Linked DNA regions of Verminephrobacter eiseniae EF01-2. The protein of the gene in region 3 interacts with the protein of the main gene of each other region in a pairwise test. Links are inferred from orthologs where the notes say so. Each region holds a gene or a part of one and is shown on either strand. Other genes may lie near its edges.

Evidence for each region.
Region 1: the proteins of lpdA (region 3) and odhB interact in binary tests that used the Escherichia coli proteins (3 or more experiments, as listed by UniProt). The link is inferred for Verminephrobacter eiseniae EF01-2 from one-to-one orthologs.
Region 2: the proteins of lpdA (region 3) and VEIS_RS08270 interact in binary tests that used the Escherichia coli proteins (3 or more experiments, as listed by UniProt). The link is inferred for Verminephrobacter eiseniae EF01-2 from one-to-one orthologs.

What each region holds. Positions count from the first base shown.
Region 1 is NC_008786.1:4,359,773-4,367,430, forward strand. The notes cover bases 2,144-5,132. They hold odhB (2-oxoglutarate dehydrogenase complex dihydrolipoyllysine-residue succinyltransferase), read right to left. Parts: upstream 4,316-5,132; coding sequence 2,972-4,315; downstream 2,144-2,971. Other genes in these bases: lpdA (dihydrolipoyl dehydrogenase), read right to left, coding at 2,144-2,959; VEIS_RS19260 (2-oxoglutarate dehydrogenase E1 component), read right to left, coding at 4,396-5,132. Also shown: cynS (cyanase), read left to right, coding at 1-284; cell division protein ZapE, read right to left, coding at 343-1,440; more of lpdA, read right to left, coding at 1,514-2,143; more of VEIS_RS19260, read right to left, coding at 5,133-7,275; VEIS_RS19265 (AI-2E family transporter), read left to right, coding at 7,652-7,658. UniProt on the Escherichia coli protein: E2 component of the 2-oxoglutarate dehydrogenase (OGDH) complex which catalyzes the second step in the conversion of 2-oxoglutarate to succinyl-CoA and CO(2).
Region 2 is NC_008786.1:1,889,247-1,896,952, reverse strand. The notes cover bases 4,670-7,706. They hold VEIS_RS08270 (UvrD-helicase domain-containing protein), read right to left. Parts: upstream 7,361-7,706; coding sequence 4,979-7,360; downstream 4,670-4,978. Other genes in these bases: VEIS_RS08265 (GMP reductase), read left to right, coding at 7,438-7,706. In the rest of the region: VEIS_RS08280 (pilus assembly protein), read left to right, coding at 1-3,032; VEIS_RS25835 (hypothetical protein), read left to right, coding at 3,111-3,428; VEIS_RS08275 (extracellular solute-binding protein), read left to right, coding at 3,539-4,660. UniProt on the Escherichia coli protein: A helicase with DNA-dependent ATPase activity. Unwinds DNA duplexes with 3'-5' polarity. Translocates on single-stranded DNA with 3'-5' polarity. Initiates unwinding more efficiently from a nicked substrate than double-stranded DNA.
Region 3 is NC_008786.1:2,144,186-2,151,821, reverse strand. What follows is about bases 1,916-4,882. They hold lpdA (dihydrolipoyl dehydrogenase), read left to right. Parts: upstream 1,916-2,467; coding sequence 2,468-4,297; downstream 4,298-4,882. Other genes in these bases: VEIS_RS09365 (isocitrate lyase/PEP mutase family protein), read right to left, coding at 4,623-4,882; aceF (dihydrolipoyllysine-residue acetyltransferase), read left to right, coding at 1,916-2,452. Outside these bases: aceE (pyruvate dehydrogenase (acetyl-transferring), homodimeric type), read left to right, coding at 1-1,108; more of aceF, read left to right, coding at 1,121-1,915; more of VEIS_RS09365, read right to left, coding at 4,883-5,486; VEIS_RS09360 (FAD-dependent oxidoreductase), read right to left, coding at 5,483-6,898; VEIS_RS09355 (cysteine hydrolase family protein), read right to left, coding at 6,895-7,563; VEIS_RS09350 (hydantoinase/oxoprolinase family protein), read right to left, coding at 7,560-7,636. UniProt on the Escherichia coli protein: Lipoamide dehydrogenase is a component of the glycine cleavage system as well as of the alpha-ketoacid dehydrogenase complexes.

The DNA.
Region 1 (7,658 bases), 2.2 Mb from region 3 along the record:
TGGCGCAGGAATTGTTTGATCTCACCGATGAAGAAACGCTGTGGCTGCAAATCGTGCCATACAAAGGCTCGCTGCCGACACCGACCGATCCGCTGATCTATCGCTGGTACGAAATCGTCAGTGTCTATGGCAGCACGATCAAGGAACTGATCCACGAAGAGTTCGGCGACGGCATCATGAGCGCGATTGATTTCAAGATGGATATTCAGCGCCAAGCCGATCCGAACGGTGATCGCGTCAATGTCATGTTGAGCGGCAAGTTCCTGCCATACAAAACGTACTGATTCCGGCAATTCCATTTCCCCATCGTTCGTGAGCGCGATCCGGGCGGCCGGGCGGCGCTCATGTCAGCCCGGTATCCACGCTGCGCCGCGCCAGCGCCAGGAATGCCCGCGATTGCATCTCATGCAGGCGCGATACCGTGCGCGGAAACTCGTGCACCAGCGGGCCTGCGGTGTAGAGCTGCTCGGGTGGCACGGCGGCCGACAGGATCAGCTTGACGCGCCGGTCATACAACACGTCGACCAGCCAGGTAAAGCGCCGCGCGGCCGAGGCCATGCCCACCGGCATGCAGGGCACGTCGGACAGCAGCAGCGTGTGGAACCGGGTGGCGATCTCCAGATAGTCGTTCTGTGAGCGGGGGCCGGCGCAGAGGGTCTTGAAGTCGAACCAGACCAGGCCGCCGGCCTTGCGGCGGGCCAGGATGGTGCGCGCTTCGATCTGCAATGCCGGGTCTTCGTCAGGGACTTCGGCCAACCGATCGAAGGCTTGTTGCATGGCGGCGTCCGCCTGCGGCCCTGCGGGGCAGTGGTAGCGCACCACCCGCTCCAGCGTTTGCCGGCGGTAATCGGTGCCGTTGTCCACGTTCACCACCTCCAGCCTGTCATCGAGCAGGGCAATCGCCGGCAGGATGCGCTCCCGGTGCAGGCCGCCCGGGTACAGTTCGTCGGGCCTGAAGTTGGAGGTGGTGACAAAGCCCACGCCGTTGTCGAACAGCGCCGTCAGCAAGCGGTGCAGGATCAGCGCGTCGGTGATGTCCGCGACATGGAACTCATCGAAGCAGATCAGCTTGTAGCGCCGGGCCATGCGCTCGCCCAGCCGGTCGAGCGGGTTCACCGTGCCCTGCAGCAGCGCCAGTTCGCGGTGCACTTCGCGCATGAACTCGTGAAAGTGCAACCGCACCTTGCGCTTGACGGGCACGGCGGTGAAAAAGCAGTCCAGCAAGAAGCTCTTGCCACGCCCGGCCCCGCCGTGCAGGTAAACGCCGCGCGGGAGCGCGGGGCGGTTGATCAGCTTTTTGATGGCGTTCGAGCGCCGCGCCTTGTACGCCACCCAGTCATCGGCGCAGCGCTGCAGGGCCGCGACTGCGCGCAATTGGGCGGGGTCGCTTCGATAGCCCTTGGCGGCCAGTTCGGCCCGATACGCCTGTTCGATGCTCACTGGATGGCGGCTATTCATTCGATGGCTACAAGCGCATCTGAACCATGCGCCTGCGGCCGTTTTTATGCAGACATCAGAAGTTCAGCGTGCGCTTGTCCACGGCCAAGGCCGCTTCCTTGATGGCTTCGCTCAATGTGGGGTGGGCATGGCAGATGCGCGCGATGTCTTCGCTGCTGGCCTTGAACTCCATGGCCAGCACGGCTTGGGCAATCAGTTCGCTGGCCTGCGGGCCTACGATGTGCACGCCCAGGATTTCATCGGTGCCGGCATCGGCCAGCATTTTGACCATGCCGGCGGTATCACCCAACGCGCGTGCGCGGCCATTGGCCAGGAAGGGGAAGACGCCGGCCCGGTACCCGATGCCCTCGGCCTTGAGTTGCTGCTCGCTGCGGCCCACCCAGGCGATTTCGGGGTGGGTGTAGATGACCCAGGGGATGGTGCCCAGGTTCACATGCCCATGCTGGCCGGCAATGCGCTCGGCCACGGCGACGCCCTCTTCCTCGGCCTTGTGCGCCAGCATCGGGCCGCGCACCACGTCGCCCACCGCCCAAATGCCGGGCACCGGGGTTTTGCAGTCGGCGTCGACCACCAGCGCGCCGCGCTCGTCCAGCGGCAGGCCCACGGCCTCGGCGTTCAGACCCTGGGTGTTGGGCACCCGGCCTATGGCTACGATGAGTTGGTCCACGTCCAGCGCCTGCGCCTGGCCCTTGGCGTCGGTATAGGCAATGTGCACCGCCTGCGCCCCCTTCTTGCCGACCGAGACTTGGCCGACCTGCGCGCCCAGTTCGATCGCCAGGCCCTGCTTGTCGAAAGCCTTTTTCGCCTCTTTGGCGATCTGCTCGTCGACCGCGCCCAGAAAAGTCGGCAGGCTTTCGAGGATGGTGACCTCGGCGCCCAGGCGGCGCCACACGGAGCCGATTTCCAGGCCGATCACTCCGGCGCCGATCAGGGCCAGCCTCTTGGGCACTGCGGCGAGGCGCAATGCGCCGTCGTTGGACAGCACCCGTTCTTCGTCAAACGGTGTGCCGGGCAGCGCGCGCGCGCTCGAGCCGGTGGCCACGATGATCTGCTTGCCGGTCAACAACTCTGGCGCCGCGCCTTGGGCCAGCGCTTGCACCGCAATCCGATAGCCGCCCTCGACGGCCTGCACGAACGAGCCGCGGCCATGGAAGAAGCGGACCTTGTTCTTCTTGAACAGGTACTGGATGCCATCGTTGTTTTGCCGGACCACGGCGCTTTTGCGGGCCTGCATTTTGGCCACATCGATCTGCACGCCGGCGACCGTGATGCCATGGTCGGCCCAATGCGTTGCCTGCTCGAAATGCTCGGACGATTGCAGCAGCGCCTTGGACGGAATGCAGCCCACGTTGGTGCAGGTGCCGCCCGGAGCGGCCCCTCCCTGGTCGTTCTGCGACGCATCGATACAGGCGGTGTTCAAGCCCAGTTGGGCGGCGCGGATCGCGGCAATGTAGCCACCGGGGCCGGCGCCGATGACGATCACATCGAATGCTTGGCTCATGGAAGACCCCGCTCAGATGTCGAACAGCAGGCGCGCAGGATCTTCCAGCGCCTCCTTCATCGCCACCAGGCCCAGCACGGCTTCGCGGCCGTCGATGATGCGGTGGTCGTAAGACATGGCCAGGTAGTTCATCGGGCGGATGACGATCTGGCCGTCCTCCACCACGGCGCGGTCCTTGGTGGCGTGCACGCCCAGGATGGCCGACTGCGGCGGGTTGATGATGGGCGTGGACAGCATCGAGCCAAAAGTGCCGCCATTGGAGATGGAAAAGGTGCCGCCGGTCAGCTCCTGAATTTCCAGCTTGCCGTCCGCGGCCTTCTGGGCGAACTCGGCGATTTTCTTTTCGATGTCGGCAAAGCCCATCTGGTCGGCGTTGCGCAGTATCGGCACCACCAGACCACGGGGCGAGCCGACGGCGATGCCGATGTCGAAGTAGCCGTGGTAGACGATGTCGTTGCCATCGACGGCCGCGTTGAGCACCGGGTATTTCTTCAGGGCATGCACTGCCGCCTTCACGAAAAAGCCCATGAAGCCGATCTTCACGCCATGCTCCTTGGTGAATGCGTCCTGGAACTTCTTGCGCATCTGCATCACCGGTGCCATGTTCACTTCGTTGAACGTGGTCAGGATGGCGTTGGTCGACTGCGATTGCAGCAGGCGCTCGGCCACGCGGGCACGCAGACGGCTCATCGCAACGCGCTGCTCGGGGCGCTCGCCCCACTGCGGCCTGGAGGATGCGGGCGCCGGCACCTGGGGCAGGACCTTGGCGGGAACGCCGGTCGGGATGGCGGGCGTCGCGGATGCGGGGGGTGTTGCAGCAACCGAGGGTGTCGCAGCGGCGGCGAAGGGTGTCGTAGCGGCTGCGAAGGATGTCGTAGCGGCTGCGAAGGATGTCGTAGCGGCTGCGCCGCGGGCCACGGCACCGAGCACATCCACCTTGGTCACGCGGCCGTCCTTGCCCGTGCCCGGCACCGACGCGGCGGACAGTTGGTGGTCGGCCAGCAGTTTGGCGGCGGCCGGCATGGCGACGCCGGCCTTCGCTGCCTGGGCTGCGGCCGGCGCCACAGTGGCTGCTGCGGCCGAAACTGCCGAAGCAGCCGATGCTGCCGCCCGGCCTTCGGTGTCGATGCGGGCAATGACCTGCTCGGCGGCGACCGTGGCGCCGTCGCCCTGAACGATCTCGGCCAGCAGGCCGGCGGCGGGCGCAGGCACTTCCAGCACCACCTTGTCGGTTTCGATCTCGATCAGAATCTCATCGATTGCCACGGCCTGGCCGGGCTTTTTCTTCCACGCCAGCAAGGTGGCCTCGACCACGGATTCGGACAGTGCGGGGACTTTGACTTCTACGATGGCCATACCAGTTCTTCTTTCGGAATGCTTCGGGGACTTCGGGAACCATGGGGATGAGGGTTTTCGCTTGCCGTGCGCAGTGGCGTTCATTTGGTCAGCACAAAGCCCTTGATCTTGCCGAACGCGCCATCGACCAGCGCCTTTTGCTGCTCCTGGTGCAGGTGCGAGTATCCGACGGCAGGCGATGCCGATGCCGCGCGGCCGGAGTAGCCCAGTTTCTGGCCTTCGTGCATGTTCTCGTGGATGTAGTGCTGCACGAAGAACCAGGCGCCCTGGTTCTGCGGCTCGTCCTGGCACCAGACCACATCGATGGCCTGGGCGTAGCGCTTGAGCTCTGCGGCAAAGGCTTTGTGCGGGAACGGGTACAACTGCTCGACGCGCAGGATCGCCACATCATCGATGGCCTTCTCGCTGCGCCTTTTGACCAGGTCGTAGTACACCTTGCCGGAGCAGGCCAGCACGCGCCTGACCTTGGCGGCCTTTTTGACGATGGCTTCGTCCTGCTCGGGAATCACCGTCTGGAAGCCGCCCCTGGTGAACTCGGACAGCGGCGAGGTGGCGTCCTTGTTGCGCAGCAGCGACTTGGGCGTCATGATGATCAGCGGCTTGCGCAGCGCGCGCACCATCTGGCGCCGCAGCACATGGAAAATCTGGCTGGCCGTGGTCGGCTGCACCACTTGCATGTTGGCGTCGGCCGCCATTTGCATGAAGCGCTCCAGACGCGCCGAACTGTGCTCGGGGCCTTGGCCTTCGTAGCCATGGGGCAGCATCAGCGTGATGCCGTTGACGCGGCCCCATTTGACTTCGCCCGAGGCGATGAACTGGTCGATCACCACCTGCGCGCCATTGGCGAAGTCGCCGAACTGGGCTTCCCAGATCACCAGGGTATTGGGGTCGTTCGAGGCGTAGCCGTATTCAAAGCCCAGCACCGCCTCTTCGGAGAGGATGGAGTCGATGACGACGAACGGCGCCTGGTTCTCGGCCACGTTCTGCAACGGCGTGTAGGTGCCGATGTCCCATTTCTCGCGCTTTTGGTCATGCACCACGGCGTGGCGGTGCGTGAACGTGCCACGGCCGCAGTCCTCACCCGACAGCCGCACCGCGTAGCCGCTGGCCACCAGCGATGCAAACGCCATATGCTCGCCCATGCCCCAGTCCACGGGCAGTTCGCCACGGCCCATCGCGGCGCGATCGTCATAGACCTTCCTGACCAGTTGGTGCGGGGTCACGCTGCCAGGAATCAGCGTGATTTTCTCGGCCAGGCGCCGCCACTCGGCCAGCGGAATCGCGGTGTCACCAGCGTCGGTCCACTTCTTGCCCAGGAAGGGGCTCCAGTCGACCGCGTACTTGCTCTTGAAGTTGGTCAGCACCGGATCGACCGTGTGCTTGCCGGCATCCATCGCCTGGCGGTAGGCCCGGGCCATGTCATCGCCCAAGGTCTCGCCCAGGCCCTGCGCAGCCAGTTTGTCGGCATAGAGCTTGCGCGTGCCCGGATGCGCGCCGATCTTCTTGTACATCAGCGGCTGGGTCAGCGCCGGCGTGTCCTGCTCGTTGTGGCCGAGCTTGCGAAAGCAGACGATGTCCACGACCACATCCTTGCGGAACTCCATGCGGAACTCCAGGGCCAGTTGGGTGGCCAGCACCACGGCCTCGGGATCATCGCCGTTGACATGCAGCACCGGCGACTCGATCATCTTGACCACATCGGTGCAGTACAGCGTGGAACGGCTATCGCGGGGGTCGGAGGTGGTGAAACCGATCTGGTTGTTGATCACGATATGCACCGTGCCGCCGGTGGAGTAGCCCCGGGTCTGTGCCAGCGCCAGCGTTTCCTGAATCACCCCCTGGCCGGCAAATGCCGCGTCACCATGCACCAGCACCGGCAGCACCTGCTGGCCTTGCGGGTCGGCCCGGCGGTCCATGCGCGCGCGCACCGAGCCTTCGACCACCGGGTTGACGATCTCCAGGTGCGACGGATTGAAAGCCAGCGAAAGGTGTACCGGGCCGCCCGGGGTGGTCACGTCGGAGCTGAAGCCCTGGTGGTACTTCACATCGCCGGCAGCCAGGTCTTCGGGCGCCGTATGGTCGAATTCGGCAAACAAATCCTTGGGCATCTTGCCCATGACGTTGACCAGCACATTCAAGCGGCCACGGTGGGCCATGCCGATCACGATTTCCTGCACCCCCTTGGCGCCCGCCGACTGTATCAACTCGTCGATCGAGGCAATGAAACTCTCGCCGCCTTCGAGCGAGAAGCGCTTTTGCCCGACATACTTGGTGTGCAGGAAACGCTCCAGGCCCTCGGCGGCGGTCAGCCGCTCCAGGATGTGCTGCTTCTTGTCCGCGCCAAAGCTGGGCTTGCTGCGTATGGCTTCGAGCCGCTGCTGCCACCAGCGTTTCTGGTTCTGGTCGGTGGCGTACATGTACTCGGCGCCAATCGAGCCGCAGTAGGTCTCGCGCAGCGCATTGAGCAGTTCGCGCAAAGGCATCGTCTCCTTGCCGAAGAACAGGTTGCTGGTGTTGAACACCGTCTCCTGGTCGGCATCGCTGAAGCCATAGAACGCCGGATCGAGTTCGGGAATCACCGGGCGCTCGGTGCGCTTGAGCGGGTCGAGATCGGCCCAGCGCTGGCCCACATTGCGGTACGCCGCAATCAGCTGCTGCACAGCCGTGCGTTTGCGGCCCAGTTCCGAATCCGCCCCCGTGGCCACGACCACCTTGGTGCCCCCCTGCTTGGCGCGCTCGGCAAAGGCATTGATGACCGGCAAATGGGGCACATCCCGGGCATGGCTGCCGTCGACGGCAGCCACATGCTGGAGTGCGTCAAAATACTCGCGCCAGTTGTCCGGGACGCTGCCGGGGTTGCCGAGATAGTTCTCGTACAACTCTTCGACATAGGGCGCGTTGCCGCCGAACAGGTAGGTGTTGCCTTGATAGGCTTGGTAGACGGATGCCGTATCGCTCATGATGCGCTGACCTGCGCTTTCCTGCGGAAAGCATGAGTTGGTTGGAAAACCTTCCGCGACACGGCTGGACCGGTTGGCGGATGCGACTGTGGCTGGGGAAGGGCCTTGGTACACGGCGCATTGTGCCACCGATCATCCGCCCGGGGACTTGCCGCAGCCCCGCCTGGTGTATCGTCCCGTAAATAACTGCACATGAAGGAAGCGCCCTTCGCGCCAGGGCGGTGTTGCAAATCATCGCCACACCCCTGCACGGTATCGGTATTACGATGATTTGCGCCTTGTCCCGAGACAAAACACAGCGATTTCATTTTGTGCAGCTATTTGCGGGACGGCGCACTGGCGTACATTCCATCCATTGTCGTTGCCACGCTCGAACATGACGC
Region 2 (7,706 bases), 260 kb from region 3 along the record:
TCAACGGCCAGATCTCCGGCAGCAACGCGCATGCCGAGTGGGACAAGGACACCGGCGTGTTCATCGCCAACCCGGGGCCTATACCGGGGTCTACACCGGGGTCCATGCCCGGCACGCCCGCCATCAGCGGGGTCATCAACTATCTGAACAAGTTTGGCCGCACCGGCGCTGTGCCTGGCCTGTACAAGGAATTGGACCCCGTCGGCGAACTGCATTACGAGGCGCTGCGGTATTTGCAGGGACTTGCGCCAGACCCCCGTGCCATCGCAGGCGTTCCTGCCAATGGCGCCCTGGCCGATGGCTATCCGGTCTACACGCAGTGGGACGACCCGTATGGCGCCGGGCGCACGAATGCCAGTGATTACTCGTGCGTCAAAAGCCACATCCTGCTGGTCGGGGACATACACACGCATGAACACCATGCCCTGCCCGGCCCCGACGCAGCGCGCAACATTCCCGACATCGATCACTGGCGCGAGGCCATCAAGCGCTTCGAGAGCGCCAGCGGCAACCCCCATACCGGGCACTGGACATTCACCAAACCGATCATCGGCCTGGCGTATTGGGCCAGAACGAACGACATTCGCGGCGCCGGCTGGAGCGCGCAACCGGACAAACAGCGCCCGGGCCTGCGGGTCAAGACCTGGGCTTTCGATGTCAATGAGGCAGGGCTGCAAAGCGATGCGGCCACCCGCCGCACCCGCAACCAGTTCTTCATGGCCGCCAAATATGGCGGCTTCGAGACCGCTCTGGCGCGTCCCGGCCCGCATGATGCCAACGTCCATCCGTTCAGGGACCGGCACGGCCAGTTCATCGATGATGTCTGGCAAAAACCCGAGCAGCCCGGCGAAGCCAGCGCCTACCATTTCCTCGACCCGGCAGGCCCGGCGCCCGCGCGCGGCCTGCTCAGCGCTTTCGACCGGATTTTCTACCGCGCATCGATGGGCATGCGCAGTGCGGCCGGTGCGCGCCTGAACACGGGCAGCCAGCTCAGCCAGGGCTCGGTCATGTATTCGGCCCGGTTCGACACCGGCGATTGGAGTGGCGATGTCGTGGCCGAGCCGATCGGCCACAATGCCAGCCAGGCGCTGGAGATTCTGCCGCCCCTTTGGCGGGCGGCGCAGCAACTCGACCGGATGCCGCCCGCGCGCCGCAATATCCATGTGGGCAGGCCAGGGCGCCACCCGGTCCCGGTGGCGAGCAGGTTCACCCGGGATGACATCGACCTCCGATCGCTGGCGCTGCACTTTGGCGGCGCGGCCGGCGCCGACCGGATCGCTTACCTGCGTGGCGATCGCAGCAAGGAGGGGGCGCCGTTTCGGCTGCGCAGTTCCCTGCTGGGGGATATCGTGAACTCCAATATTTCGTATTCCGGCCCGCCGTCGAACGTATTCCCCGGCGCCGGGTATGCGGACTTTCGCAGACAGTACGGCGCGCGCACGCCGGCCGTGTTCGTCGGCGCCAATGACGGCATGCTCCATGCGTTCAATGCGAACACGGGCGATGAGCTGTTTGCCTATATTCCCAGTTGGCTCGTGCCCAGACTGTCCGCGCTGACGGAGCCGGGCTTTCGCAACCATCACCAGAGCTATGTGGATGCCCCCTCGGTGGTGGCCCAGGCCTGGGTGGGCCCTGGCAATTCCAGTGCCCGCGATTGGAAAACGGTGCTGGTCTCGGGCACCGGCGCCGGTGGCGCCGGTGTGTTTGCGCTGGATGTGTCGGACCCGGCGCGTTTCGATTCCAGCCACGTGATGTGGGAATTCACGCGCGCCGATGACCCGGACATGGGTCAGGTGCTCGGTTCACCCCGGATCATGAAGATCAGGACCAACGCGCCGATGCGCAATGGCCGCCGCCAGGCTGCCGTGTATCGCTGGTTTGCCGTGGTGGGCAGCGGTGTGAACAACCATGTGCCCGATGACAACCAGCCGCAGCCCGGCTCGGGCCGCCCGGCGCTGTTTTTGTTGGCGCTGGACAAGCCTGCCGGTCAGGCCTGGCTCCCGGGGCACAATTACTTCAAGGTGTCCCTGCCCACCGATCCCGGTTTGGCGCGCACCGTTGCCCCGGGTTTGGCCAATTTCAGCGCCCTGTACGGTATCCAGGGCGAGGTGACGGATATCTATGTGGGCGACCTGCATGGCAAGCTCTGGCGGCTGCAGTTCGCGGGCAAGGGGACGGACAAGTGGAGCATGAATGGGTTGTCGTTTTTCGACCAGGGTACGGCGGCCAGTCCTGCGCCCTATCCGCTGTATAGCGCGCGCTCCGATGACGGGCAGGTGCAGCCGCTCTTTGCGGCGCCTGCCGTTTTTGTCGGCCCGGTCGTCGGGGGGGTGGAGACGTTCTACGTGGTGGTGGGCACCGGCAAGTATCTGGAGGTGCCCGACGGTGCGTCAACGTTCGGGCAGTCGGTGTATGTCATTTATGACAATGGCTCGACGCGCGCCGATGCGAGTCCGGCGGTCAGCGCCATTGCGGGCCGCGGGCGTCTTCAGCAGGGGGTTGTCGATACGGGCAATCGGTCCGTGTCGGTGCGCGCTTTCCGCTGGGGGCGTCCCCGTTCCGACGCGGATGTCGCCACGCGCGCCGGTTGGTTCTTTGATTTGCCTGTCTCCGGCGAGCGCATCGACCAGGCGGCGCTGGATTTGGGCGATCTGTCGGCGCTCGTGCAGTCGAAGATTCCTCCGGCCAGGGGCTCCGGCGCTTGCTCGAATGCCTTGGGCGGTGGTCATCGGTACTATCTGATCATTGGCAATGCCAAGGCAGGTTATGTCTCTTCCACCCAGGGTTTCCTCGGGCCGGCGGTTGTGGTGTCCAGTGACCAGGCCCGGGTGACGGCGGCCGATAGCACGGGCCGGCGCCAGCGTGAAGTCCTCAGGTTTGCGGTTCCACCAACGCACGGTGGTGCAGGCGCCGGCAGCGGCTCGGCTCTTGCGCCCGCTCGCGATACCGTTGGCCGGCTGAGCTGGCAGCGTATCTTCAACTATCAGGAGTTGAAGGGTAAGGTGGACAAGTCTTCCGCTGCTTCGCCGTAACTTCGCCGTAGAGCGATGGCCCCTTGCTCGCTGCTCGCTGCACGGGTTGCTTGGCGCTGACATGGCCCATCGTGACTAGTGTCGCGTCACCGATCATCTGTCGGTCTGCGCTGGCCATCGAAGCGCATCGCGGCGTTGCATCGCTTGCCAATACGCTCGGTATTGGCCGCGCTATGCGCCTTGCGCTGCGCTCCGATGGCTGCGTGCAGCCTACGACATCTGATCGGTGACGCGACACTAGCCGCAGTCGCCGTGAGCAGGCCCACGCCTGAAATTTTCATCATGCGCTTGGCTTCATTGCACCAGCCGCTGCCGACCTCTGAGCAGTCATTGCAGAACTTGGGATACCCGCTGTCTGGTGGCTATACAGCCCGCGCCAATGTTGCAACTGTGTAGCTGATGGCACGCCGTCGGTGGCAAATGCTCTGATATTATTTTCACCCTGCCGCTGGCGCAGACGCTCCCTCCATCCCCATCCCCATCTCCTTCCAAGAGGATTGATTGCAATGACCAAGAGCTTTAAACACTGGGGCGCCACGCTGGCGCTGCTGACCACTGCCCTGTGCATTGCCGTGGGCGCGCATGCTGCAGAATCCAAGGTGCTCAACATCTACAACTGGTCGGACTACATCGCCGACGACACCATCAAGAACTTCGAGAAAGAGTACGGCATCAAGGTCCGCTACGACAACTTCGACAACAACGAAATCCTGCACGCCAAACTGGTCGCCGGCAAGACCGGTTATGACATCGTCGTGCCCGGCTCCCACTTTGCCAAGACCCAGATCGAGGCCGGTCTGCTGCAAAAACTCGACAAGAGCAAGCTGAGCAACTGGGGCAATCTGGACAAAGGGCTGCTGGAGCAGTTGAACAAGCTCGACCCCGGCAACGAATACCTGGTGGACTGGCTGTGGGGCTATGTCACGGTGGGCATCAACGTGAACAAAGTCAAGAAGGCGCTGGGCGACATGCCGATGCCGGACAACGCCTGGGACCTGCTGTTTGACGTGAAGTACGTGAACAAGCTCAAGAGTTGCGGTGTCAGCGTGTTGGACTCGGCTTCCGAAGTGCTCCCGATCGCCTTGCTGTACGCCGGCAAGCCCCCCTACAGCAAGGACGCTGCCGATTACGAGGCTGCCGGCAAAGTGCTCAAGGCCATCCGCCCCTACGTCACACGCATCTCGTCGTCGGGCTATATCGAGGAAATGGCCAGTGGCGCCATTTGTCTGGTGATGGGTTACTCGGGCGACATCAACATCGCCCGCAGCCGCGCGGCCGCTGCCAAGACCAAAACGCCCGTCGTGATCGAGGCACTGGTGCCCAAGTCCGGCGCCACCCTGTTCTTTGACACCATGGCCATCCCCAAGGACGCCCAGAATGTGGAAAACGCCCATTTGTTCATCAACTACATCCTGCGTCCCGAAGTGCATGCGTCGCTGACCAACAAAGTGTTCTACGCCAATCCCAACGCAGCCTCGCTGAAGTTCGTGACAAAGGACGTGGCCGAGAACAAGTCCATCTTCCTGGACAACGAAGCCATCAAGACCATGGTGGCGCCTGATGCGCTGCCGCAAGCCATCCGCAAAGTCCAGACCAGCATATTCACCAACTTCAAGGCAAGACGCTGACCAGGCCCCCTGGCGTCCCGCGCCCCCGCTCGGGCCGGGACTCCACCCCGCAACATGGGCCGTTGCTTATTCCGCTCTCCTATGCCTGTTGCAGCCTTGCAATCTGGCGGGCTTGGGCGAGGTCAGGGTCTTCATCGAGCGCGAGAGGCTGTGCGGGTTGGGGTGTGGATTGGTGTGGTGGACATGTCGCTGCTGGCGCCCACCCTGATCACGCCAGGCGCCCGGTTGTGGACACTCGACAAGCGTCTTCCTCATTGGCCGAGCGCTTCGGCGTAGCCCACCGATGACGCTGTCCTGGCACGATGGCGCCCCCCGCGTTCAATCCACCACCGTCAGCTTGGCCACCGACAGCAGCAGCCATTTGCTGCCGTGGCGCGCAAAATGGACTTGGGCACGCTCATCGGTGCCGCTGCCTTCAAGGGCCAGCACCTTGCCTTCGCCGAACTTGGTGTGAAACACGGCAATGCCGGCGGCAAGACCATGCGCGGGCGCGCCCTTGCGCGGCGGCACCGGCAGATGGGCAAAGACCCCTGATTCAGCACCTGCGGATTTGAAACCGAATGACTGCCTGGCACTGGAAGAATATGCACTGCCTGCTCCTGAATGAGAAGCAAGCGCGGCAAAGGACTGGCGCTTGGGTGTGAGCCACTTGAGCGCCGCCTCAGGCAGTTCGTCGAAGAAACGGCTCCTGATGTTGTAGCGGGTCTGGCCATGCAACATGCGCGTTTGCGAATGGCTCAGATACAGGCGCCGGCGCGCGCGGGTGATGGCCACGTACATCAGGCGACGCTCTTCCTCCAGAGTGTCGCGCTCGCTGGCCGCGTTCTCGTGCGGGAACAGGCCCTCTTCCATGCCGCCGATGAACACACCATCAAACTCCAGCCCCTTGCTGGCGTGTACGGTCATCAGTTGCACGGCGTTCTGTCCGGCCTGGGCCTGGTTGTCGCCCGCCTCCAGTGCGGCATGGGTCAGGAAGGCGGCCAGCGGCGACAGGGTTTCGCCGGTGTCGGCGTCCACGATGCCGGGCATCGGTGGCTTGGGCGGTGCAGCGCCGCCATGCTCATCCAGCGGCAAGGCCACGGCATCGCGGCCAAAGCCCTCTTGCGTGACGAAGCTCTCCGCTGCATTGATCAGTTCCTGCAAGTTCTCGATGCGGTCGGCGCCTTCCTTTTCGGTGCAAAAGTGCGCCACCAGTCGCGTGGATTCGAGCATCTGCTCGATGATGCTGCGCAGATTCAGCCCCCGTGTCTGCGCGCGCAGGCCATCGACCAGCGCCACGAATGCGCCCAGGTTGATGCCCGCCTTGCCGGGCACGGCGCTCACGCCGTCGTACAGTGAGCAGCCGGCGGCGCGGGCTGCATCTTGCAGCACCTCGATGCTGCGCGCACCAATGCCGCGCGGCGGAAAGTTCACCACGCGCGCAAAGCTGGTGTCGTCCTGCGGGTTCTCCAGCAGGCGCAGATAGGCCAGCGCATGCTTGATTTCGGCACGCTCGAAAAAGCGCAGACCACCGTACACGCGGTAAGGCACGCCGGCATTGAACAGCGCCGATTCGATCACCCGGCTTTGCGCATTGCTGCGGTACAGCACGGCGATCTCCCGGTGCTCGAAGCCGTCGCTGCGCAGCAGTTGTTTGATCTCGTCGACCATCCACTGCGCCTCGGCCAGATCGGAGCTCGCCTCGTACACCCGCACCGGCTCGCCGGGGCCTTGCGTGGTGCGCAGGTTCTTGCCCAGGCGGCTGCTGTTGTGGCTGATCAGCGCGTTGGCCGAGTCCAGGATATGGCTGTAGCTGCGGTAGTTCTGTTCGAGCTTGATCTGCTGCTGCACGCCGAACTCGCGCACGAAGTCGGCCATGTTGCCCACGCGCGCACCGCGAAAGGCGTAGATGCTCTGGTCATCGTCGCCCACGGCCAGCACGCTGCCGTGCGCCTGGTAGCGCCCGTCCACGACATTGCCTGCCAACTGCTTGAGCCAGGCGTATTGCAGTTGGTTGGTGTCTTGGAACTCGTCGACCAGGATATGGGCAAAGCGGCGCTGGTAATGCGCACGCAGGTGATCGTTGTCACGCAACAGTTCGTAGCTGCGCAGCATCAGCTCGCCAAAATCGACAACGCCCTCGCGCTGGCATTGCTCTTCGTAGAGTTGGTAAATCTCGATCTTCTTGCGGGTGTTGCTGTCCTGGCCCTGCACATCGTTCGGGCGCAGGCCCTGCTCCTTGCAGTTGGCGATGAAGTGCGCCAAATCCTTGGGCGCAAAGCGCTCGTCATCAACGTTGTGTTGCTTGCACAGGCGCTTGACGGCGGCAAGCTGGTCTTGCGTGTCCAGAATCTGAAAGGTCTGCGGCAGGCCCGCAGCCTGATGGTGCGCACGCAGCAGGCGGTTGCACAGACCGTGGAAGGTGCCGATCCACATGCCGCGCACATGCACCGGCAGCATCGCCGACAGGCGCGCCACCATTTCCTTGGCGGCCTTGTTGGTAAAGGTCACGGCCAGGATACTGCCGGGCCTGGCATGGCCGTTTTGCAGCAGCCAGGCGATGCGCGTGGTGAGCACCCGCGTCTTGCCCGACCCCGCCCCCGCCAAGATCAGCGCATGGCCGGCCGGCAGCGTCACGGCGGCGAGTTGCTCGGGGTTCAGATGGACCAGAAGGGGGGATGCGGCCGATGGGGCATCCGGGAGCGGGTCTTGTGGGAACATGCAGCCATTGTAGAAAGCACCCGGCGCAACCGGGATCGTTTTGCAGCGCGCGCCCACTCGATGGAGCTTGGAATCCGATGGAAATCTTCGACTACGACAACGTCCTTTTGCTGCCGCGCAAATGCCGCGTGCGCAGCCGCTCGGAATGCGACACCAGCGTGCGGCTGGGCGAGCGCTCGTTTCGCATCCCCGTGGTGCCGGCCAACATGAAAACCGTGGTGGACGAAAAAATCTGCGCCTGGATGGCCCAGAACGGCTACTTCTACGTGATGCACCGGTTCGACCTGGACAATGTCCGGTTCGTCCGGGACATGCAGGCCCGGGGCTGCTACGCCTCGATATCGCT
Region 3 (7,636 bases):
CGACGAGGCCCGCACCTTCGGCATGGAAGGGCTGTTTCGCCAGATCGGCATCTACAACCCCAAGGGCCAGTTGTATACCCCGGTCGATCGCGATCAGGTCATGTACTACAGGGAAGACAAGGCCGGCCAGATCCTGCAAGAGGGCATCAACGAAGCCGGCGGCATGGCCAGTTGGATCGCTGCGGCCACCAGCTACAGCACGAACAACCGCATCATGGTGCCGTTCTACGTGTACTACTCGATGTTCGGTTTCCAGCGCATCGGCGACCTGGCCTGGGCCGCCGGCGACATGCAGGCGCGCGGCTTCCTGCTGGGCGGCACCTCGGGCCGCACCACGCTCAATGGCGAAGGCTTGCAGCACGAAGACGGCCACAGCCATATCCTGGCCAACACCATTCCCAACTGCGTGAGCTACGACCCCAGCTTCGCGCACGAAGTGGCCGTGATCATGCACCGCGGCCTGCAGCGCATGGTCGAGCAGCAGGAGAATGTCTTTTACTACATCACGCTGCTCAATGAGAACTACGCGATGCCGGGCCTGACGGATGGCACGCAAGAGCAAATCATCCAGGGCATGTACCTGTGCCAGCCCGGCGCCGCAGGCGAGCAGCGCGTGCAACTGCTGGGCTCGGGCAGCATCTTGCGCGAAGCGCTGGCCGCGCAAACCCTGCTGGCCGCCGACTGGGGGGTGCAGGCCGATGTGTGGAGCTGCCCCAGTTTCAACGAACTCACCCGCGAAGGCCAGGACGCCGAGCGCTGGAACCTGCTGCACCCGTTGGCGGCGCCGCGCCAGCCGTTCGTGGCCCGGCAACTGGGCCGCAGCACCGGCCCGGTGGTCGCGTCCACCGACTACATGAAAGCCTATGCCGAGCAGATCCGCCCGTTCATACCCAAGGGCCGCAACTACAAAGTGCTGGGAACCGACGGCTTTGGCCGCAGCGACTTTCGCAGCAAGCTGCGCGAGCATTTCGAGATCGATCGCCACTACATCGTCCTGGCCGCGCTCAAGGCGCTGAGCGAAGACGGCCTGCTGCCCGCCGACAAAGTGGCACAGGCGCTGGCCAAATACGGCATACAGGCCGACAAGACCAACCCGCTGTACGCATAACCGGAGACAAGCATGGCATTGGTAGACATCCAGGTCCCGGACATCGGGGATTTCGACGAGGTCGGCGTGATCGAATTGCTGGTCAAGCCGGGCGACACCATCAAAGTCGAGCAATCGCTGATCACCGTCGAGTCCGACAAGGCATCGATGGAGATTCCATCCAGCCACGCAGGCCAGGTCAAGGAACTGCGCGTGCAGGTCGGCGACAAAGTCAAGGAAGGCTCGGTGCTGCTGACGCTCGAAGTGGCAGGTGCAGCAGGTGCAGCAAATGCAGCAGGTGCGACTGAGCCGGCCACCCCGACCGCTGCCGCGGCTGCACCCGTTGCGGCACCGGCATCGCCGTCCACGGCTGCGGCACCGGCCGGCGCAACGCCACCAGCCATTCCCGCCCAGCAGCCAAGCCCGGCCATGGCCAGCCTGCCGCATGCCTCGCCGTCGGTGCGCAAGTTCGCCCGCGAACTGGGCGTGCCCATCGCGCAAGTCAAGGGCACGGGCCCCAAGGGTCGCATCACGCTGGACGACGTGCAAGCCTTCACCCGGCAGGTGATGAGCGGCGCCATGCAGACCCAGGCACAGGCGGCCCGGGCGCCCGCCGCCGGCTCCGCTGTGGGCTTGGACCTGTTGCCCTGGCCGAAGATCGACTTTGCCAAGTTCGGCCCCGTCGAGCGCAAGGAACTAGGCCGCATCAAGAAAATCAGCGGCGCCAACCTGCACCGCAACTGGGTGCTGATCCCGCATGTCACCAACCATGACGACGCGGACATCACCGAGTTGGAAGCCTTCCGCGTGCAGTTCAACAAGGAAAACGACAAGAGCGGCATCAAGGTCACGATGCTGGCCTTCATGATCCGGGCCGCCGTGGCCGCGCTCAGAAAATTCCCGGAATTCAACGCCTCGATCGACGGCGAACAACTGGTGCTGAAAAACTACTTCCACATCGGTTTTGCGGCCGACACGCCCAACGGCCTGATGGTGCCGGTGATCCGCGACGCCGACCAAAAGGGCATCGTGCAAATCTCGCAAGAGATGGCCGAACTGGCCAAAAAGGCCCGCGACGGCAAGCTGGCCCCGGCCGAGATGAGCGGCGCGGGCTTTAGCATCTCCTCACTCGGCGGCATTGGCGGGCGCTACTTCACGCCCATCATCAACGCCCCCGAGGTCGCCATCATGGGCGTGTGCAAAAGCCGTCTGGAGCCCCAGTGGGACGGCAAGCAGTTCGTCCCGCGCCTGATGCTGCCGCTGAGCCTGAGCTGGGACCACCGCGTGATCGACGGCGCAGCCGCCGCGCGCTTCAACCTGTACTTCGCCTCGCTGCTGGCGGACATGCGCCGCATCATGATGTAACGAAAGGGCAACGCCATGGCAATCATCGACATCAAGGTGCCCGACATCGGCGACTTCAGCGAAGTGGCCATCATCGAAGTGCTGGTCAAACCCGGCGACACCATCCGGGCCGAGCAAAGCCTGGTCACCGTCGAGTCCGACAAGGCTTCGATGGAAATCCCCAGCAGCCACGCCGGCGTGGTCCAGGAACTGCGCGTGCAATTGGGCGACAAGGTGGCCGAAGGCTCGGTGCTGCTGACACTGCAAGAGCCGCAGCACGCCCGCAGCGCGGCATCTGAACGCCAGCCGGTGGCAGCGCATGATCGACAAACGCCATCTGCCATCGATGTGCAAGCATCGAACTGGGCGGGAACGGCCGATCTGGAATGCGACCTGCTGGTGCTCGGCGGCGGCCCCGGCGGCTACTCGGCGGCCTTTCGCGCCGCCGACCTGGGCCTGAAAGCAGTCATCGTCGAGCGCTACGCGACACTGGGCGGCGTATGCCTGAACGTGGGCTGCATCCCCTCCAAGGCGCTGCTGCATGTGGCGGCCGTGATCGACGAAGTGCGCCACCTGTCGACGGCAGGCATCGACTTTGGCGCGCCAGAGGTCAACCTCGAGCGCTTGCGCGGCCACAAGGAAAAAGTCATCGGCAAGCTCACCGGCGGCCTGGCCGCGATGGCCAGAATGCGCAAAGTAACCACCGTGCGCGGCTACGGCGCCTTTGTCGGCGCCCACCATCTTCAAGTGCAAGAGACCACCGGCGCCGGCCAGGAGCAGACCGGCAGCAAGAAAATCATCGCCTTCAAAAAAGCCATCATCGCCGCCGGCAGCCAGGCCCTGCGCCTGCCATTCATGCCCGAAGACCCGCGCGTGATCGACGCCACCGGCGCGCTGGCGCTCAAGGAAATCCCCAAACGCATGCTGATCCTGGGCGGCGGCATCATCGGCCTGGAAATGGGCACGGTGTACAGCACCCTGGGCGCGCGCCTGGATGTGGTGGAAATGCTGGACGGCCTGATGCAGGGCGCCGATCGCGATCTGGTCAAAGTCTGGCAAAAAATGAACGCCCACCGCTTCGACCGCATCATGCTCGGCACCCAAACCATAGGCGCCCAGGCCAGGCCCGAAGGCATCGAAGTCAGCTTTGCCCGCGTCGCAAAAGAGCACCCGTCCGCCCCGCAGACCGACCTGCAGACCTACGACCTGGTGCTGCAGGCCGTCGGCCGCAGACCCAATGGCAAGCAGATCGGAGCCGAAAAAGCCGGGGTGACCGTCACCGACCGGGGCTTCATCGATGTCGACAGACAAATGCGCACCAATGTGCCGCATATCTTCGCCATCGGCGACATCGTGGGCCAGCCGATGCTGGCGCACAAGGCCGTGCACGAGGCGCATGTGGCGGCCGAAGTCATCGCCGGTGAACTGCAGGGCGACAAGGCATTGGCCGGCGCCGCATTCGACGCCCGCGTGATCCCGAGCGTGGCCTACACCGACCCCGAAGTGGCCTGGGTGGGCCTGACCGAAGACCAGGCCAAGGCCCAGGGCATCCGGGTCAAAAAGGGCCTGTTCCCCTGGACCGCCTCGGGCCGCGCCATTGCCAACGGCCGCGACGAGGGCTACACCAAGCTGCTGTTCGACGACGCCCCCGAAGCCCGTGGCCACGGCAAAATCCTGGGCGGCGGCATGGTCGGCAGCCACGCCGGCGACATGATCGGCGAAATCGCCCTGGCCATCGAAATGGGCGCCGACGCAGTGGACATCGCCAAAACCATCCACCCCCACCCCACGCTGGGCGAAAGCATAGGCATGGCGGCGGAGATTGCGCATGGCAGTTGCACGGATGTGCCGCCGGTGAAAAAGTAATTCCGTTGGCGGGCCGCCCCTGGTCGTTGATCTTCGGCAAGGGCCGGCCGCTGGCGCTGGCATCGCCGGCCTTTGTCACCGGTCTGTGTCACCAGCGACTTCCATGCCGGGTGCGCCGCCGTGCTTGCAGGGACGGGCTTCGCTACGCCGATGGCTGATGGCCGATAGCACGAGCACGCTGGCTGGCGCCGGTGCTCGAAGCCGCTGCGCCGTCGCCGTGGCCGATCTGCACGCACCGCTCGCAGCGCGCCGGTAGGTGTGCGACGAACGGTGCCGCGTGCTGCGCTGCAACAGCGGCCGTGTCGGATCAGCCGGATCAGCCGGATCAGTCGTACCGTTGCCCGATGCGCATCAGCTCGGGTGTGCCGATCACTGCATTGAGCGCATCGAAGTCCAGCATCTGCCCGCGCCACGGCTGCGTGGTGCGGTGCCGGTGCAAACTCGCGTAGTAGCCCTGCAGCGTGTGCACCACGGCGCGCGCCGTGCCGCCCGGGAAGATGGCGATGCGAAAACCGCGCCTTTGCAGCGTGTCTGCATCCTGCAGCGGCGTCTTGCCGCCTTCGACCATGTTGGCGAGCAGCGGCACGCGGTGCGCGAAGCGGCGGCAGGCCGCATCCATCTGCCCGGGCGAGCGCAACGCCTCGATGAAGAGCGCGTCCACGCCACATTCAAGGTACGCCTCGGCGCGGTCGAGCGCCGCTTGCAGTCCCTCGACCGCTACCGCGTCGGTGCGCGCCAGGATCAGCGTGTCGTTCGACGAGCGCGCATCGAGCGCGGCCTTGAGCTTGCCCGCCATCTCGCGTTGCGGCACCAGGGCCTTGCCGTCGAGGTGCCCGCAGCGCTTCGGGAAGGTCTGGTCCTCGATCTGCACCATGGCCGCGCCCGCGCGTTCGAAGCCGCGCACGGTGCGCTGCGTGTTCAGCGCGTTGCCAAAGCCGGTGTCGGCATCGACGATCACCGGCAGGCGCACGCGCTCGGTGATGTGCGCGAGCGTGTCGGCCACCTCGGTGAAGGTGGCCAGGCCGATGTCGGAGCGGCCGAGCCGGGTGTAGGCGATCGACGCGCTCGAAAGGTAGAGCGCCTCGAAGCCGGCCTGCTCGGCCACCAGCGCGCTCAGCGCGTCGTACACGCCCGGGGCCAGCAGCACATCGGGCGCCGCCAGCCGGGTCTTGAAGTCGCGGGTCGTCATGATGTGGGCGCCTCCCTGGATTGAACGATCGTGGTGGCGGTGCGCGCCGCGATGTAGCCCCCGGCGACCGCGCTCAGCAGACCATTGCCGGAGAGATAGCCCGATGCCGCATCGCCCGAGACGCCGCCCGCCGCGCCGCCTGCTGCCAGCAGGTTGGCCAGGGGCGTGCCGTCCCGGCGCAGCACACGCATGTCGGGCGCGGTGTCGAGGCCGCCCTGGGTGTGAAAGAGCGCGCCGGTCACCTTGACGGCGAAGTACGGCGCATCGAGTCCGCGCGCGAACACGCGGCCATCGGGTGCAGCCGACGCAGCGCGCACTGTGTCGAGCGTGCGTTGCAGCACCGAGGGCTTGCAGCCGATGCAGTCCGCCAGCGCGGCCACCGACGGGCAGCGGCGCAGCGCGCCCGCCGCCTCGGCCTCGCAAAAGTCGGGAAAGCTGCGCGCCAACGCCAGCAGCGGCGCATCGAACAGGTTCCACGCAATGCCCTGCGGCTGCGCCAGCACATGCAGCGCAGCCTCGGAGTAGCCCTGCGTCTCATCGTGAAAGCGCTGCCCCGCGCCGTTGACCTGCACCGCGCCGGCCATCATCACGGCCCACGACATCAGCGCGCCATGCGGCGTGACCCACGAGCCGTGCCCCTGGTAGCCGCCGAGGTCGCGCAGCCGCGCGCCCAGCGACCGGCCCCAGGCAATGGCGCTGCCGTCGTTGCCGACATGGCCGCAGAACCTGGCCTCGGCCATCTCGGGCAGCAGCGTGCGCACCATCTGCGCATTGCCGCCGAAGCCGTTGCAGGCAAGCAGCAGCGCGGCGCAACCGAGCGTCTCGCGCCGGCCGTCGGGGCGCAGATAGTCGATGCCGAGCACGCGCTGCGCGCTGTCGAGCACCAGCGTATCGACCACGGCCTGCGTCAATATCGGGATGCCTGCCGCCCCGGCGGCCGCGTGCAGCACCGCCATCAACGCCCGGCCCGTCTTCTGCGGCAGCGCGTGCATGCGGCGCACGCTGTGGCCGGGATAGAGAAAGCCGTCGAGCAGCAGCCATTCGAGGCCGTGGCGCTGCTGGAGCGCATCGAGCGCAGGGCCGATGGCCGTTGCATACGCATCGACCAGCGCCGGCGCCGCGCGGCCGCGCGCCTTGGCCTGGATGTCGGCGGCAAAGCGTGCGGCGCTGTCGCCGGTCACACCGTGCGCGCGCTGCGCGCGCGTGCCAGGCGCGGGGATGAAGCCCGAGGACAACGCCGTCGATCCGCTCGGCAGCGCATCGCGTTCCAGCACGACACAATCGACGCCGGCATCGTGGAGCATCAACGCGGCCGTAAGCCCGCAGGCGCCGCCGCCGACGATGGCCACCGCGACATGCACATCGGCCTCGACGCGCGCCGCCCGGCGCATGGTTCGCAGCGGTCCGTTCATGCCAGCGAATCGATGAAAGGCGCGCACGCGGTGACCTCGGCCACATTGCGCATATCGGCCAGCGCGGTCTGGTGGCGCTTTGCGCCGAAGGCAGCGCAACCGTCGGCCAGCACCAGCGTGCGGTAGTCGCGCATCTGCGCATCGCGCACCGTGCTGGCCACGCCGCCGTTGGTGACGATGCCGCAGACCGCCACGGTGTCGATGCCCGCGCGGCGCAGCACCCAGTCGAGCTGGGTATTGAAGAAGGCCGAGTACATGACCTTGCTGATCGTCACATCGACCAGGCCCGCGAGCGCGTCGACATTGGCCTGGCCCCAACTGCCGGGCGCGAAGTCGCCTTTGGCCAGGTACGGGCGCAATGCCTTCAGATGCGGCGGCACCATCGGCGCGCCGGCGGCGTCGGGCCAGAGCGTGAACTGGCTCGCGACGACCAGTCCGCCGGCCGCCTTGAGCGCGCGCGCCACGGCGGCCACGCGCCCGGGCAACAGCAACGCCGGCGGGTTGGTGTCGCCGCCGCGAGCGTAGGCGCCGTTCGCGTCGAGAAAGTCGTTTTGCAGGTCGATGATGAGCAGCGCCGTCTTGGGCGCGACGATCTTCGCGCTCACTGGAGTACCTTCGCCCTCGGCTACGGTATGAGCGCCTTCGGGCGGCCGCGCTGCGCTCATGATGCCCTCACCAGCAGGTTGCCATGCGCATCGACTTCGGCATGAAAGCCCGGTTCGAGCCACACGGTGGTGT